Regions from separate parts of the Arthrobacter sp. LFS091 genome, predicted to be linked through region 1. Evidence: riboswitches for the same ligand, from Rfam matches in the RefSeq annotation. Region 1 holds a riboswitch; the other holds the start of a gene.
What was found. Region 1 has a riboswitch for glycine ahead of gcvP (aminomethyl-transferring glycine dehydrogenase). Riboswitches for the same ligand answer to the same signal wherever they lie in the genome.

Region 2: it holds a riboswitch for glycine, as region 1 does, so the genes downstream of both, gcvP (aminomethyl-transferring glycine dehydrogenase) here and gcvP (aminomethyl-transferring glycine dehydrogenase) in region 1, are expected to answer to the same signal.

What each region holds. Positions count from the first base shown of each region.
Region 1 is NZ_JBFPFP010000008.1:228,494-236,189, reverse strand. It holds gene ACNQOP_RS16590 (sigma-70 family RNA polymerase sigma factor) at 1-273, shown strand, start outside; gene ACNQOP_RS16585 (MFS transporter) at 332-1,879, opposite strand; gene ACNQOP_RS16580 (TetR/AcrR family transcriptional regulator) at 1,952-2,491, shown strand; glycine riboswitch at 2,587-2,684, shown strand; gene gcvP (aminomethyl-transferring glycine dehydrogenase) at 2,862-5,708, shown strand; gene gcvT (glycine cleavage system aminomethyltransferase GcvT) at 5,722-6,870, shown strand; gene gcvH (glycine cleavage system protein GcvH) at 6,905-7,291, shown strand; gene ACNQOP_RS16560 (L-serine ammonia-lyase) at 7,479-7,696, shown strand, end outside.
Region 2 is NZ_JBFPFP010000003.1:322,083-329,778, forward strand. It holds gene ACNQOP_RS07165 (alpha/beta fold hydrolase) at 1-446, opposite strand, end outside; gene ACNQOP_RS07170 (TetR/AcrR family transcriptional regulator) at 443-1,042, opposite strand; gene mscL (large conductance mechanosensitive channel protein MscL) at 1,165-1,629, opposite strand; gene ACNQOP_RS07180 (D-arabinono-1,4-lactone oxidase) at 1,755-1,874, opposite strand; gene ACNQOP_RS07185 (helix-turn-helix domain-containing protein) at 1,878-2,183, shown strand; glycine riboswitch at 2,258-2,356, shown strand; gene gcvP (aminomethyl-transferring glycine dehydrogenase) at 2,505-5,351, shown strand; gene gcvT (glycine cleavage system aminomethyltransferase GcvT) at 5,364-6,500, shown strand; gene gcvH (glycine cleavage system protein GcvH) at 6,710-7,093, shown strand; gene glyA (serine hydroxymethyltransferase) at 7,090-7,696, shown strand, end outside.

The sequences.
Region 1 (7,696 bases):
GAGATCTATCTCGCGGGACGGTCCGTGAAGGAGCTTGCCGAGGAACTGGGTTCCACGCATGCCGCCGTCTCGCAGCAGCGGGCTGAGGGGATACGGCTCATGCGCGACGGCCTGGCGGCCCATTACGCCGATTCGCCCGACCAGGTTTTCGAACCGGAATCGCGCATCACTGCCCGCCGCCGCAATGACTATCTTTCATCCCTTGCCGCGGCAACCACGGGTGGAATCACTCGCGGCTTTGGCCTGGGGACCTCACTCAACAGCGCCGTTTAGACACTGATGCGAAGGAGGCCGGGCCGCTCAGCGACCCGGCCTCCTTGCGTAGACTCGGCTAGTGCGCCCTGGGGACACGCCGGAGTACGACGGCGGCAAGGGCAGCCGCTCCGGCCATGAGTACCAGCCCAATCGCCGCAGTGATGTGGACGCCGGAGTCAAAGGCGACGCGTGCCGAGGCCGTCAAGGCTTCAGCCAAGGGCGCTGGGAGCGTGGTAGCAACGTCAACGGCGCCGGCCAGGGTTTCCCCGGACTTTTCAGCGGCGTGGCCGGATACGCCGTCCGGTATGACCAGGTTGTGCTGGTAGGAGGCCGTGAGGATGGAACCAAGGACAGCCGTTCCCAACAGCGAACCCAATTCGTAACCGGTCTCCGAGATGGCTGATGCTGCCCCGGATTTGTCAGCCGGTACGGAGGCCAGGATGAGGTCGTTTGAGATGGTCTCCGCCGCGCCCACGCCAATAGCAAGAACTGTGAGGGCCGACAGGAGGAACACGGGGCCGCTGCCGTGGTCGCCCACAACAGCCACGAAGTAGCCAATGGCACTGAGCGTCAACCCTCCGGCCACCACAAAACCGGGCCGGACCTTTTTGACCAGGGGCACCACCAGCAGTCCGGCGATGACTGTTGCCAGGAGGGCCGGGATCATTGCGATACCCGCCTCCATGGGGGACTGGCCTTCAACCAATTGCAGGTGCTGGGCGAAGAAGTAGATGAAGCCGGTCATGGAGAAGAGGGAAAGTACGTTGGCAACGATTGCCGTACTGAACACCTTGTTCTTGAACAGGCTGACATCCAGCATCGGGCTGTCGATCCTCTGCTGGCGTCGGACGAAGAGGACACCCATCACCAGACCGAAAAGCATGAACGCCGCCGCTGATGCCCCAAAGCCGTGCACTGCGAATTCTTTGATGCCGTAGACAAACGGAGCCATGGTCAAGATGGACAAAGCGATGCTGGGGACATCCACCCGGCCCGGGTTCGCGTCTTTGGACTCAGGGATGAGCACCCTACCGAAGGCAAGCAGCGGCAGCAGCAGGAAGGCTGCCACCAGGAAGACGGCGCCCCACCAGAAGTGTTCCACCAGCCAACCGCCGAAGATCGGCCCGAGGGCAGCACCGCCTGAGAACCCGGCCGCCCACACGGCAATTGCGAGCCGGCGGCGGTTGGGGTCGGTAAAGATGTTCCGGATCAGGGAAAGCGTCGAGGGCATCAGCATGGCGCCGAAAACGCCAAGGGCGGCGCGTCCGGCAATCAGCCATTCCGCGGAAGGCGCGAACGCCGTAGCAGCCGAAACCGCAGCAAAGCCTGTGCTGCCGATCAGAAGCAGCCGCCGTCGTCCGATCCTGTCGCCGAGGTTGCCCATGGAGACCAGCAGCGCGGCCAGGACCAAGGGGTAGGCGTCGACGATCCAGAGCAGTTGCACACCACCGACATCGAGGGATCGGGCGATCTCGGGCAGGGCAAAGGTGAGCGCGGTGTTGTCGACGGCCACCAGCAGTACCGGGAACATCAGGAGTGCCAGGGCCGTCCAGTCGCGCCACGGTGCAGGGCCCATGACGGGACGAGCTGAACGGGGAGCTTGGGTGGAGGACGGCGAGAACATGTCCTTACTGTACCGTCCAGACGGTATAGTTTCAAATTAATCCTCAGCAAACCTTTAGGGAATGATGTACTCATGCCACGAAAACCAGTTGCCCGGGACGCCGTCCTGGATGCCTACGAAGCCCTCCTTATAGAGGTAGGGGAGCGGGCCGCCACGCTCGATGCAGTTGCCAAGCGTGCGGGCGTCTCGAAGGGCGGTTTGCTGTACCACTTTCCGAACAAGGAGTCGCTGATTAGTGCCCTCCTGGAACGCCTGGACCAACTGGCAGTACAGGACATTGAGCAGATGAGGGCCGCGCCGGACGGCGCCGCTGCCTACTTCATCCGGACGTCGTTGTGGGCCGGGACGCCGATGGACCGCGCTTTCGTCGCTGCTACGCGGCTGGCTGAGGTTGCCCACGAAGAAACGCGCCGCAGGTTTGCCGGAATCCAAAAGCAGTGGCTTGATGTCCTGGCCAAGGATGTCGGACCCGAGGTAGCGAAGGCCGTTAGCTACATGGGCGACGGACTGTATTTCAACGCAATGTTCGAGGGCGGCCAGGAGGCCGGCGACGACGGCCGGGAAGCCGACGTCAAAATCCTGCTCGGAGTGCTGGAGCGGCTGCGGAAGTAGCGCATCATCCCATTTGCGGCGACGCGCCACACGTAGGACAATTAACCCTTGTGGCCTGCCTGAATTCGGGCCGCGTTATAACTGAACATTGCCTATGATCTGCGGCGGGAGAGTCCTGCAAGCACGTGATGCAGGCGCCGTAGGAGCAAACCCTCCCCAGGAATCTCTCAGGCCCACGCACCGCCGCGGCAAGGCAACTCTGGAAAGCAGCAGGCGCTCTGACCACCGAAGGGTGAAAGAGCGCTGTGCTCACCGACGGTGCAAGCGATGTTGTTCCAACAACGCGGAAACTCTCAGGTCCAATACAGAGCGGGGAGGAACCCAGCCACTGTGGCGTACCCAAACGCCGCCCAAGTAATGGAGTTCCTTCGTGACGGTTAGTTCTGCCTCCACCACCTTTGTTGATCGGCATATTGGCGCCCGCCGCCAGGCCGACATTGAGACCATGCTCAAGTCCGTGGGCTACGACACCGTTGACGCGTTGGTCGACACCGCCGTCCCCAACGACATCCGCCAGGACGTCGCCCTCACCCTGCAGAACGCCCTGAGCGAAGTCGAAGTCCTTGCCGAGCTCCGCAAGCTCGCCTCCAAGAACAAGACCGCCGTGCAAATGATCGGCCAGGGCTACTACGACACCGTCACGCCGCCGGTGATCCGCCGCAACATCCTCGAGTCCCCGGCCTGGTACACCGCCTACACCCCGTACCAGCCGGAAATCTCCCAGGGCCGCCTCGAAGCGCTCCTCAACTTCCAGACCATGGTCCAGGACCTGGTGGGCCTGCCCATCGCCAACGCTTCCCTCCTGGATGAAGCAACGGCTGTGGCCGAAGCCGTGCTGATGATGCGCCGCGCCAACAAGAACAAGTCCGCCCAGGACGGCAAGACTGTCCTCGACGCCGACTGCCTGCCGCAGACCATTGCGATCGTGAAGGGCCGCGCGGAAGCGCTCGGCTTCGAAGTTGAGGTAGCCGACCTGAGCGCCGGTCTTCCGGAAGGTGCCATCAACGGCGTCGTCCTCCAGCAGCCCGGCGTTTCCGGCCGCGTGTTCGATCACTCCGCCGTCATTGCTGAAGCCAAAGAGCGCGGCGCGCTGGTCACGGTCGCCGCCGACCTCCTGTCCCTCACGCTCATCACCCCTCCGGGCGAGCAGGGCGCCGACATCGCTGTCGGTTCCGCCCAGCGCCTGGGCGTGCCGCTGTTCTTCGGCGGCCCGCACGCCGCGTACATGGCCGTCCAGAAGGGCCTGGAGCGCTCCATGCCCGGCCGCCTGGTAGGCGTTTCCAAGGACGACGCCGGTGTCCCCGCCTACCGCTTGGCGCTGCAGACCCGCGAGCAGCACATCCGCCGCGAGAAGGCTACGTCCAACATCTGTACAGCCCAGGCACTCCTGGCGATTGTGGCCTCCATGTACGCGGTTTACCACGGCCCCGAGGGACTGAAGGCAATCGCGGAGACCGCCCACGACCACGCCCGGACCCTGGCCGCATCCCTGAAGGCTGCCGGCGTCGAGGTCCTCCACGGCTCGTTCTTCGACACCATCACGGTCCACGTCCCGGGCAAGGCCGCCGAGCTGGTGGCCGCAGCTGAAGCCAAGGGCATCAACCTGCGCGGCGTCGACGCCGACACGGTTGGCATCTCAGTGGATGAAACAACAACGACGGCGATTGTCGCCGACGTCGCAAGCGTCTTCGGCGCTTCGGTAACTGAAGCCGTTAAAGGCTTCGCGCTGGAATCCTCCGTTGAGCGCACCAGCGACTTCATGCAGCACCCGGTGTTCAACACCCACCGCTCCGAAACCCAGCTCCTGCGTTACATCCGCAAGCTGTCCGACCGGGACCTCGCGCTGGACCGCACCATGATCCCGCTGGGTTCGTGCACCATGAAGCTCAACGCCACGGCTGAAATGGAAGCTATCTCCTGGCCGGAGTTCGCTTCCATCCACCCGTTCGCGCCGGACTCCCAGACCGAAGGCTGGCGTGAGCTCATCACCGACCTCGAGGCACAGCTGACCGAGATCACCGGCTACGACCAGGTCTCCATCCAGCCGAACGCCGGTTCCCAGGGTGAACTCGCCGGGCTCCTCGCGATCCGCGGCTACCACCACTCCAACGGTGACGAGCAGCGCAACGTCTGCCTCATCCCGGCTTCCGCCCACGGCACCAACGCTGCCTCTGCCGTCCTGGCGGGCATGAAGGTGGTGGTCGTTGCCACCGCGCCGGATGGCACCATCGACCACGTGGACCTCAAGGCCAAGATCGAGGCCAACCGCGACGCCCTCTCGGCAATCATGATCACCTACCCGTCCACGCACGGTGTCTACGATGCCGACGTCCGCGAAGTCTGCGACGCCATCCACGAAGCCGGCGGGCAGGTCTACATCGACGGTGCCAACCTCAACGCCCTTGTTGGCCTTGCCCAGCCCGGCAAGTTCGGTGGCGATGTCTCGCACCTGAACCTGCACAAGACCTTCTGCATCCCGCACGGCGGTGGCGGTCCCGGCGTTGGTCCGGTTGCTGCCAAGGCACATCTGGCACCGTTCATGCCGGGCGATGCGGCTTCCTGGACCGAAGGCAACGACGTTCCGATTTCCGCATCCCGCTTTGGTTCCGCCGGTGTGCTGCCGATCTCCTGGGCATATGTGAAGCTCATGGGTGGCCAGGGCCTCACCGAAGCAACCAAGTCCGCGCTGCTCGCTGCGAACTACATCGCGTCCCGCCTCAACGACCACTTCCCGGTGCTCTACACCGGCGAAGGTGGACTCGTGGCACACGAGTGCATCCTGGACCTGCGGGAACTGACGGCCAAGACCGGCGTCACCGCTGAAGATGTGGCCAAGCGCCTCATTGACTTCGGCTTCCACGCCCCCACGCTCGCCTTCCCGGTTGCAGGGACCTTGATGGTGGAGCCCACCGAGTCCGAAGACCTCGTGGAGATCGATCGCTTCATCGAAGCCATGATCACCATCCGCAAGGAAATCGACCAGGTCGCTGCCGGTGACTTCTCCGTGCAGGACTCCCCGCTTCGCCGCGCGCCCCACACGGCAGCCGCCGTCGTAAGTTCCGACTGGGACCGCGCCTACCCGCGTGAGCAGGCTGCCTTCCCGGTCCACCACCTGAAGCAGGACAAGTACTTCCCGCCCGTTGGCCGCATCGACGGCGCAGCCGGAGACCGCAACCTGGTCTGCTCCTGCCCGCCCATCGAAGACTTCGAGAACTAGGGGGTTCCGGAAAATGACTGAGAACTACACGGCCCTCTACGAAGAGCACAAGAAACTCGGCGCCTCCTTCACCGACTTCGGTGGCTGGCAAATGCCGCTCAAGTACTCCTCGGAGCTGGCTGAGCACCACGCCGTCCGCAAATCCGCAGGCCTGTTCGACCTCTCCCACATGGGCGAAGTCTGGGTCACCGGGCCGGAAGCTGCTGCGTTCCTGGACTACGCCCTGGTAGGCAAAATCTCCGCCATGGCCGACGGCAAGGCCAAGTACTCGCTGATCTGCCAGGAAGACGGCGGCATCATCGATGACCTCATCACCTACCGTCGCCCCTCACCCGAAGAAGGTGAGGACAAGTTCCTCGTAGTCCCCAACGCGGGCAACGCGAAGGTAGTGGCTGACGCCCTTGCCGAACGGGCCGCCGGATTCGACGTTGTGGTTCAGGACGCCTCCGCCGAGACCTCACTCATCGCCGTCCAGGGTCCCCTTGCGGAATCGATCCTGCTGCGGCTCGTGCCTGCCGAGCAGCACTCCCTGGTCACGGAACTGAAGTATTACGCCGCCGTCGAGGTCACGTTCCTGGTAGCCGGCAGCGGCCAGGACCTGCTCCTGGCCCGCACCGGCTACACGGGCGAGGACGGCTTCGAGATCTTCGTGCCCAATGAATCCGCCGCAGCCCTGTGGCAGGCCATTGCCGCAGTCGCGGATGACGGCGAGCTCATCCCCGCCGGCCTCGCATCCCGCGACTCCCTCCGGCTCGAAGCGGGCATGCCCCTCTACGGCAACGAACTTTCCCGTGAGGGCAACCCCTTCGCCGCAGGACTTGGGCCCGTGGTTGCGCTGTCCAAGGAAGGCGACTTCGTGGGCAAGGAAGCCCTGGCTGCCCTGAAGGCGGACGGGGCCGGGTCCACCACCGGCCGCAAGCTCGTTGGCCTCAAGGGCCTGGGGCGCCGCGCCGGACGCAGCCACTACCCGGTCCTGAAGGACGGAGCGGTTGTTGGCGAAGTGACCTCCGGCCAGCCCAGCCCGACGCTCGGCTACCCGGTAGCGTTGGCGTATGTCGACGTCGAGTTTGCCGAGGTTGGAACCGCCCTGGACATCGACCTTCGCGGCAAGGCCGAGCCTTTCGAGGTCGTTGCCTTGCCGTTCTACAAGCGCCAAAAGTAGCCAGTTTTTCATTCACCACACGTTAGGAAACAGAATGCCCAAAGTAGCGCCCGAACTTCAGTACTCCGACGAACACGAGTGGGTTTCCCGCGGCGAAGGGAACTCGGTGTCTGTTGGTATCTCCGAGGTTGCCACCGACGCCCTGGGCGACATTGTCTACGTTGACCTTCCGGAGGTCGGTTCCACTGTGACCGCAGGCGAAACCTGTGGCGAAGTTGAGTCCACCAAGTCGGTCTCGGACCTGTACTCGCCCGTCACCGGCGAGGTCACCGAAATCAACGACGCCGTTGTTTCCGACCCCGCACTGATCAACAACGATCCCTACGGTGCAGGCTGGCTGTTCAAGGTGGCCGCCGAGGCCGACGGTCCGCTGCTTTCCGCCGAGGAATACGCCTCCAAGAATGGCGGAGACCTGTCCTAGGTATCCCGCCGCGCGAGCTCCATGGGCGTAGCGTGGTAACCAGTAACTGAAAAATTGCGACGCCGGGTTGCCGCCTTTGGGGGCCATCCGGCGTCGTGCTTCGGTTGACTTCCGCCACAAGCGGGAGCGGCCATCCGGCAGGACCATCTGCCGGGACATCTCAAGTTTTTATGAAGGAATCACGGCTATGGCTGTTGGTGTTTTCGATCTGTTCTCTGTAGGCATTGGTCCGTCGAGTTCGCATACGGTGGGCCCGATGCGTGCCGGGGCGGTGTTCGCTTCTGAGTTGAAGGACGCTGGCGTCCTTGATTCGGTGGCGTCGTTGCGGGTGGACCTGTATGGGTCGTTGGCGGCGACCGGTCGTGGGCATGGGACGTTCACTGCGACCCTGTTGGGGCTTGAGGG
Region 2 (7,696 bases), on a different contig from region 1:
CGGTAATCCTCTGACCATGGAATGGTGGTTGGGTCCTGTCCGCCGACGCGGTATCCCGACACATGGACGACGCGCTGCAGTTTGGGGAGATCCGTGGCGAAGTCCATCAGCTTCTCGACGATGCCGACGTTCGCGCTGCGTGCCTCGTGGGCGGTCATTCCGAACCGGTAGGTCCCGGCGCAGTTGTGGATCTCGGTGATGTCCGGGAATGCCGAGGGGCCTCCAGTGACGATCCCGGGGGACTCGAAATCGACGATCGTCGTGTTGATGCTCCGTGCCAGGCCGTGCTCCCGCACCCATCGCTCGACACGGGCGCCGGACTCGGCGGTCCGTACAGCCGCCGTGACGTTCGCGCCAGCTTGGGCCAGGGCCAGGACGAGATGCCTGCCAACCAATCCCGAGGCCCCGAAGACCAGGGCGTGGCGGGGGCCTTTAGGTGTTGTCATCGGGTCCTCCCAGTGGTCTCGAGGCGCTGGTTGATGAGCTCTGCCACGACATCAGCGGCCGAAGCCAGGGGTTGGGTGTCCTGCATGGCGCGGGAGACGATCACCGCGCCCTCGATTGTCGACACAATGACCGTCGCCAAGGACCGCGCCTCCTTTGCGTCAATGCCGCTTGCTTCGAGCAGTGCCGACGTGGGTACGATCCACGACTCGAAGGCAGTGGCACATGCCTGCCGCAGCCGCTCGCTCTCAGCGCCCATCTCCAAGGTGACGACGGAGACAGGGCAGCCCAGTTGGAAGTTGCCCTCGCTGACGATCGTCGCCAAAGCCTCAATGGCGGCGCGGGCAGCTTCAGCCGGGCCGCCCGCGGAAGATGCCGCCTCCGCGATCAGGGCCTGGAATTGCGTCGCGGCGAGGTCGACCGCTGCGACTCCCAGGTCCTCCTTCCCGCCGGGGAAATGGAAGTAGACAGACCCCTTGGGTGCGGCGGCATGTTCGATCACAGCGTTCAGGCCTGTGCCGCTGTAGCCGCTGGTCTGGATGAGCTGCAGCATGGACTCTGTAAGCCGTGCCTTCGTCAGGTTTCCTTTGATAGCCACAGGGAAATAATAGACCGGTCTATATATTTTTGTAAATCCGCGCAAGCCCAACGCAAAAACCCGGCCCCTCGTGTGAGGGAGCCGGGTTTTGGGCGGAGCTACTTGTAAAGGCTGTGCTGGCCCTAACGGACGGGGTCGGAGCCGGGCCCTGGGTTGGGCGCGGAAGCGGTACCTGCGTTGCGGGCCGCGGCTGCGTCCTTGAGGAGGTCACGGATTTCGGCGAGGAGCGCCGTATCGGCGGGGAGCGGCTCTTCCTCGGGTTCCTCGGTGGAGAGGCGGTCCTTGACCAGGGAGTTGATCTTGTTCATGGGCGCCACGAAGATGAAGTAGACCACGGCAGCCGTGATCACAAAGGTGATCAGGGCGGTCAGGACGGCCCCGAAATCGACGAACGTGGCGGGGTTGTTTTCCCAGATCTTGAAGCCCAGGCCCTCGGCGTTCATGCCACCGGCAGCGGCGATGACCGGGTTGATGATGTGGTTGGTGAAGGCCCCGACGAGGGCGGTGAAAGCACTGCCGATAACCACGGCGATGGCCAGTTCGATCACGTTGCCGCGAAGGATGAAGTCTTTGAAACCCTTAAACATGGAGTGTCCTCAGCTTGGGTGGGGATGTCTGCCTCAGCAGTGAACAAACTACCATCCCCATGTTTCAACCCGGTGTAACGGGGTAGGGGAGTGCATCACGCCTGCTCCCCTACCCCGTGATGTGCTCAGCCGAACAGGGACCGGGTGTGGTCGTTCAGGAACATTCCGCGGGGATCGAATTCGCGGCGGACCTGGAGGAAAGTGTCCAGTTCCGGGTAGAGGCGTTCCAGGCGGCTGCGGGTCATGAAGTGGATCTTCCCCCAGTGCGCCCGGGGCTCGAATTCCTGGAGCACGCGGCGTTGGTGCGGCGCCTGCTGGGTCCGATTTTCGACTATGAGCAGAGCCAGGACGGTGATCTGACCCGGACTCTGAGGACATATTTGGATTCTCAACGTTCCTGGCAAAAGACGGCTGCGGCGCTGTTCGCGCACCGGCAAACCATCATCTACCGGATCCGGAAAATCGGTGAGTTGACGGGGCTGGACATGGGCGAAACGTCCACGGTTGCGCAGTTGTGGTTCGCACTGCAGATCCACGAAGCGATGCATCAGTAGCCACAGCTTGCTTGCGCTTTTTCAAAACAACCCGCTATGGTGTGAAGCGTGTCACTCACGTGATGCAACGCTTTTGATCTGCGGCGGGAGAGTCCTGCCGGTACATCCAGTCAGGCGCCGTAGGAGCAAATCCTCCCCAGGAATCTCTCAGGCCCATGTACCGCCGCGGTTAGGCAACTCTGGAAAGCAGTCCGGGAAACCGGGCTCACCGACGGTGCAAGCAGGCAACCATTCCTGCGGAATCTCTCAGGTCCAATACAGAGCGGGGAGGAACCCACATCATCGTGGCGCTCAGCAGGCGCCTGAATCATGGAGTTCCTCTTGACTGTTCAATCAACCCCCACCGCGTTCGCGGACCGGCATATCGGCGCCCGCCGCCAGGCCGATGTTGACACCATGCTCAAGGCCATCGGCTATGACTCCGTCGACGGCATGGTGGACATTGCTGTCCCAGATTCCATCCGCCAGGACACTGCGCTGAAGTTGCAGGACGCCCTCACCGAGGTGCAGGTCCTCACTGAGCTGCGCAAGCTGGCTTCCAAGAACAGAACCGCCGTGCAGATGATCGGCCAGGGCTACTACGACACCGTGACCCCGCCCGTCATCCGCCGCAACATCCTCGAATCCCCGGCTTGGTACACGGCCTACACCCCGTACCAGCCGGAAATTTCCCAGGGCCGCCTCGAAGCGCTGCTCAACTTCCAGACCATGGTCCAGGACCTCACGGGACTTCCCGTGGCCAACGCCTCGCTGCTGGACGAAGCTACCGCCGTTGCCGAGGCAGTGCTGCTCATGCGCAGGGCGAACAAGACTGTGAAGGACGGCAAGACCGTCCTGGACGCAGACCTCCTCCCGCAGACCATCGCAATCGTGAAGGGCCGCGCCGAGGCGCTGGGGTTTGAGGTCGAGATAGCGGACCTCTCGGCCGGCCTGCCCGACGGCGACATCAACGGTATTGTCCTGCAGCAGCCTGGCGTTTCGGGCCGCGTTTTCAACCATGCCCCGGTGATCGCCGAAGCCAAGGAACGTGGCGCCTTGGTTACTGTCGCAGCCGACCTGCTGGCGCTCACCCTCATCACGCCCCCGGGCGAGCAAGGTGCCGATGTCGCCGTCGGAACCGCGCAGCGTTTCGGTGTCCCGCTGTTCTTCGGCGGCCCGCACGCCGCGTACATGGCCGTCCGCGACGGCATGGAGCGCACGCTCCCGGGTCGAATCGTCGGCGTCTCCAAGGACAACGCGGGCGTCCCCGCCTACCGCCTGGCCCTCCAGACCCGCGAGCAGCACATCCGCCGCGAAAAGGCCACGTCCAACATCTGTACAGCCCAGGCATTGCTGGCCATCGTGGCCTCGATGTACGCCGTCTACCACGGCCCGGAAGGCCTGAAGTCGATCGCCGAAACCGTTCACGGCCATGCACGAACGCTGGCGACGGCGCTGAAGGCGGCCGGCCGCGAACTCGTGACCGAGTCCTTCTTCGACACCCTCACGGTCCGCGTCCCCGGCAAGGCTGACAAAGTCATCGCCGCCGCCGAAGCCCGCGGCATCAACCTGCGGTTCATCGACGCCGACACCGTGGGCGTCTCGATTGATGAAACCACGACGCCGGAGGTCCTCTCCGCCGTTGCCGTCGCCTTCGGTGCCGGTCCGGTGAAGGACGCGGCGGGCTTCGAGCTGCCCTCGGACGTGGTCCGGACCAGCGATTTCCTGCAGCACCCGGTGTTCAACACGCACCGTTCCGAGACGCAGCTGTTGCGCTATATCCGCAAGCTGTCCGACCGGGACCTCGCTCTGGACCGCACCATGATCCCACTGGGTTCGTGCACCATGAAGCTGAACGCGACCGCTGAGATGGAAGCCATCTCCTGGCCGGAGTTCGCCTCCATCCACCCCTTCGCACCGGACCACCAGACGGCGGGCTGGCGCGAACTCATCGAGGACCTGGAAGCCGACCTCACGGAGATCACTGGCTACCATCAGGTCTCCATTCAGCCGAACGCTGGTTCCCAGGGCGAACTCGCGGGCTTGCTGGCGATCCGCGGCTACCACCTCTCCCGGGGTGACGAGCAGCGCACTGTCTGCCTGATTCCCGCTTCCGCGCACGGCACCAACGCTGCCTCCGCAGTGCTGGCCGGCATGAAGGTGGTTGTGGTGGCGACGGCTGCTGACGGGACCATCGACCACGCGGACCTTACGGCCAAGATCGAAGCCAACAAGGACGTCCTGTCCTGCATCATGATCACCTACCCGTCCACGCACGGTGTCTACGACGCCGACGTCGTTGAGGTGTGCGACGCCGTTCACCAGGCCGGTGGTCAGGTGTACGTCGATGGCGCGAACCTCAATGCCCTGGTTGGCCTTGCCCAGCCCGGCAAGTTCGGCGGCGACGTCTCCCACCTGAACCTGCACAAGACCTTCTGCATCCCGCACGGTGGCGGCGGCCCCGGTGTTGGACCCGTTGCTGCGAAAGCCCACTTGGCCCCGTTCATGCCCGGCGATGCCAACAAGGCCGCCCACGAACCGGGTCATGGCGTGGCGATTTCCGCTTCGCGATACGGATCCGCGGGTGTGCTGCCGATCTCCTGGGCTTACGTGAAGCTCATGGGCGGGCAGGGCCTCACTGAAGCCACCAAGTCGGCCCTGCTGGCCGCGAACTACATCGCTTCCCGGCTGGATGAGCACTTCCCGGTTCTCTACACCGGTGAAGGCGGCCTGGTTGCGCACGAATGCATCCTGGACCTCCGCGAGCTGACGGCACGCACGGGTGTTACTGCTGAAGACGTGGCCAAGCGCCTGATCGACTTCGGTTTCCACGCTCCCACTCTCGCCTTCCCGGTTGCTGGGACCCTGATGGTGGAACCGACCGAGTCCGAGGACCTGACCGAAATCGACCGTTTCATCGAAGCCATGATCACCATCCGTGCCGAGATCGAGCAGGTGGCCAGCGGTGATTTCACTGTCGAGGAGTCGCCGCTGCGCAACGCGCCGCACACCGCTGCCGCCGTCGTGAATTCCGACTGGGTCCGCTCCTACCCGCGCGAGCAGGCCGCCTTCCCCGTCCACCACCTCAAGCAGGACAAGTACTTCCCGCCAGTGGGCCGCATCGACGGCGCAGCCGGCGACCGCAACCTGGTGTGCTCCTGCCCTCCGATCGAATCATTCGAGAACTAAAGGATCCCGATCATGACTGAGAACTACACGGCTCTGTACGAGCAACACAAAAAGGCGGGCGCCTCCTTCACCGACTTCGGTGGCTGGCAGATGCCGCTGAAATACGAGTCCGAGCTCGCCGAGCACCACGCAGTCCGCAACGCCGCTGGCCTGTTCGACCTCTCCCACATGGGCGAAGTCTGGGTCACCGGGCCGGAGGCTGCGGCGTTCCTGGACTACGCGCTGGTGGGCAAGTTGTCCGCGATCGCGGTGGGGAAGGCCAAGTATTCGCTCATCTGCGACACCGACGGCGGCATCATCGACGACCTCATCACGTACCGGCGCCCCTCGCCCGAAGAAGGCGTGGACCAGTACCTGGTGGTTCCCAACGCGGGCAACGCCAAGATCGTCGCGCAGGCACTTCGCGAACGTGCAGCCGGTTTTGACGTTTCCGTGGAGGACGCCTCCGCCGAAACTTCACTGATTGCCGTGCAGGGACCCAACGCCGAGGGCATCCTGCTGAAACTGGTCCCCGGTGAGCAGCACGCGCTGGTCACCGAGCTGAAGTATTACGCGGCCGTTGAGGTTTCGATCAACGGGCAGGACCTGCTGCTGGCACGCACCGGGTACACCGGCGAAGACGGCTTCGAGATATATGTCCCGAACGTCGACGCTGCCGTACTGTGGGAAGCCCTCCTTGAAGCCGGTGAAGGCCAGGGTCTCATCCCGGCCGGGCTCGCCGCCCGCGACTCCCTGCGCCTCGAAGCCGGAATGCCCCTGTACGGGAACGAGCTCTCCCGCCATCTGAATCCCTACGCCGCCGGACTGGGACCCGTGGTTTCCCTGGCCAAGGAGGGTGATTTCGTGGGCAAGGAAGCACTCGCCGCGATCAAGGCTGCGGGTGTCGGATCCGCTCTCGGCCAGAAGCTCGTGGGGCTCAAGGGTGCAGGCCGTCGTGCCGCCCGTGGGCACTACTCGGTCCTCAAGGACGGTTCCCTGATCGGTGAGGTGACCTCGGGGCAGCCCAGCCCGACGCTCGGTTACCCGGTCGCTTTGGCGTATGTCGACGTCGAACATTCCGTCGTTGGCACTGTGGTGGACGTCGACCTGCGCGGTAAGGCCGAGCCGTTTGAAGTCGTGCAGCTGCCCTTTTACAAGCGTCACAAGTAGCCCCGATCTTCGGGACCGCCGACCTCTGCATGCTCGGTCGCATGGGCGCCCGCTGGGCGGACGCGACGCTCCCTTGGACGCATGCTGCCGGTCGCCGGACCCGAACCGTTGTGGATGGTGGCGCTGTTTGAACCCCTAAGCGCTGGTTGATGTGTCAACCTGCTGCGGGTGATCTTGAAAAGTTTCAGTTAGTGAGAGAAGGAACCGGAATGAGCAAGGTAGTTTCTGAATTGAAATACTCGGCTGAGCACGAGTGGGTTGCCGCCGATGGTGGCGGGCCGGTAGGCATTGGGATCTCCGCCGTCGCTGCGGACGCACTGGGCGACATCGTCTACGTTGACCTGCCCGAGGTCGGTTCCACTGTGACCGCAGGCGAAACCTGTGGCGAAGTTGAGTCCACCAAGTCGGTCTCCGATCTGTACTCGCCCGTCACCGGCGAGGTCACCGAAATCAACGACGCCGTTGTTTCCGACCCCGCCCTTATCAACAACGATCCCTACGGTGCAGGTTGGCTGTTCAAGGTGGCCGCCACCGAGGAAGGGCCGCTTATGTCGGCCGAGGAATACGCTGCAACGAACGGTGGAGAACTGTGAACCCTGTAACTGTCACTGAATACCAGCAGGTTGTATCGGCGTCGTTGGATGCCCAGCTGTCCGAGCTGGACCCTGAGATTGCGGTAAAGATCGACGCCGAACTGGGTCGCCAGCGTGACGGCCTGGAAATGATCGCCTCCGAGAACCACACGGCCGTAGCCGTGATGCAGGCCCAGGGCTCGGTGCTGACCAACAAGTACGCCGAGGGCTACCCTGGCAAGCGTTACTACGGTGGCTGCGAGCACGTCGACGTGATCGAGCAGCTCGCGATCGACCGCATCAAGTCCCTGTTCGGCGCCGAGTTCGCGAACGTCCAGCCGCACTCCGGCGCGCAGGCCAACGCTTCGGTGATGCACGCGCTCATCAAGCCGGGCGACACCATCATGGGCCTGAACCTCGCCCACGGTGGCCACCTGACGCACGGCATGCGCATCAACTTCTCCGGCAAGCTCTACAACGTGGTCCCCTACGGCGTACGCGAGGACACCCACACTGTGGACATGGCCGAAGTTGAAGCGCTGGCGCAGGAGCACAAACCGGCACTGATCGTAGCTGGCTGGTCCGCATATGCGCGGCAGCTGGACTTCGCTGAATTCCGCCGGA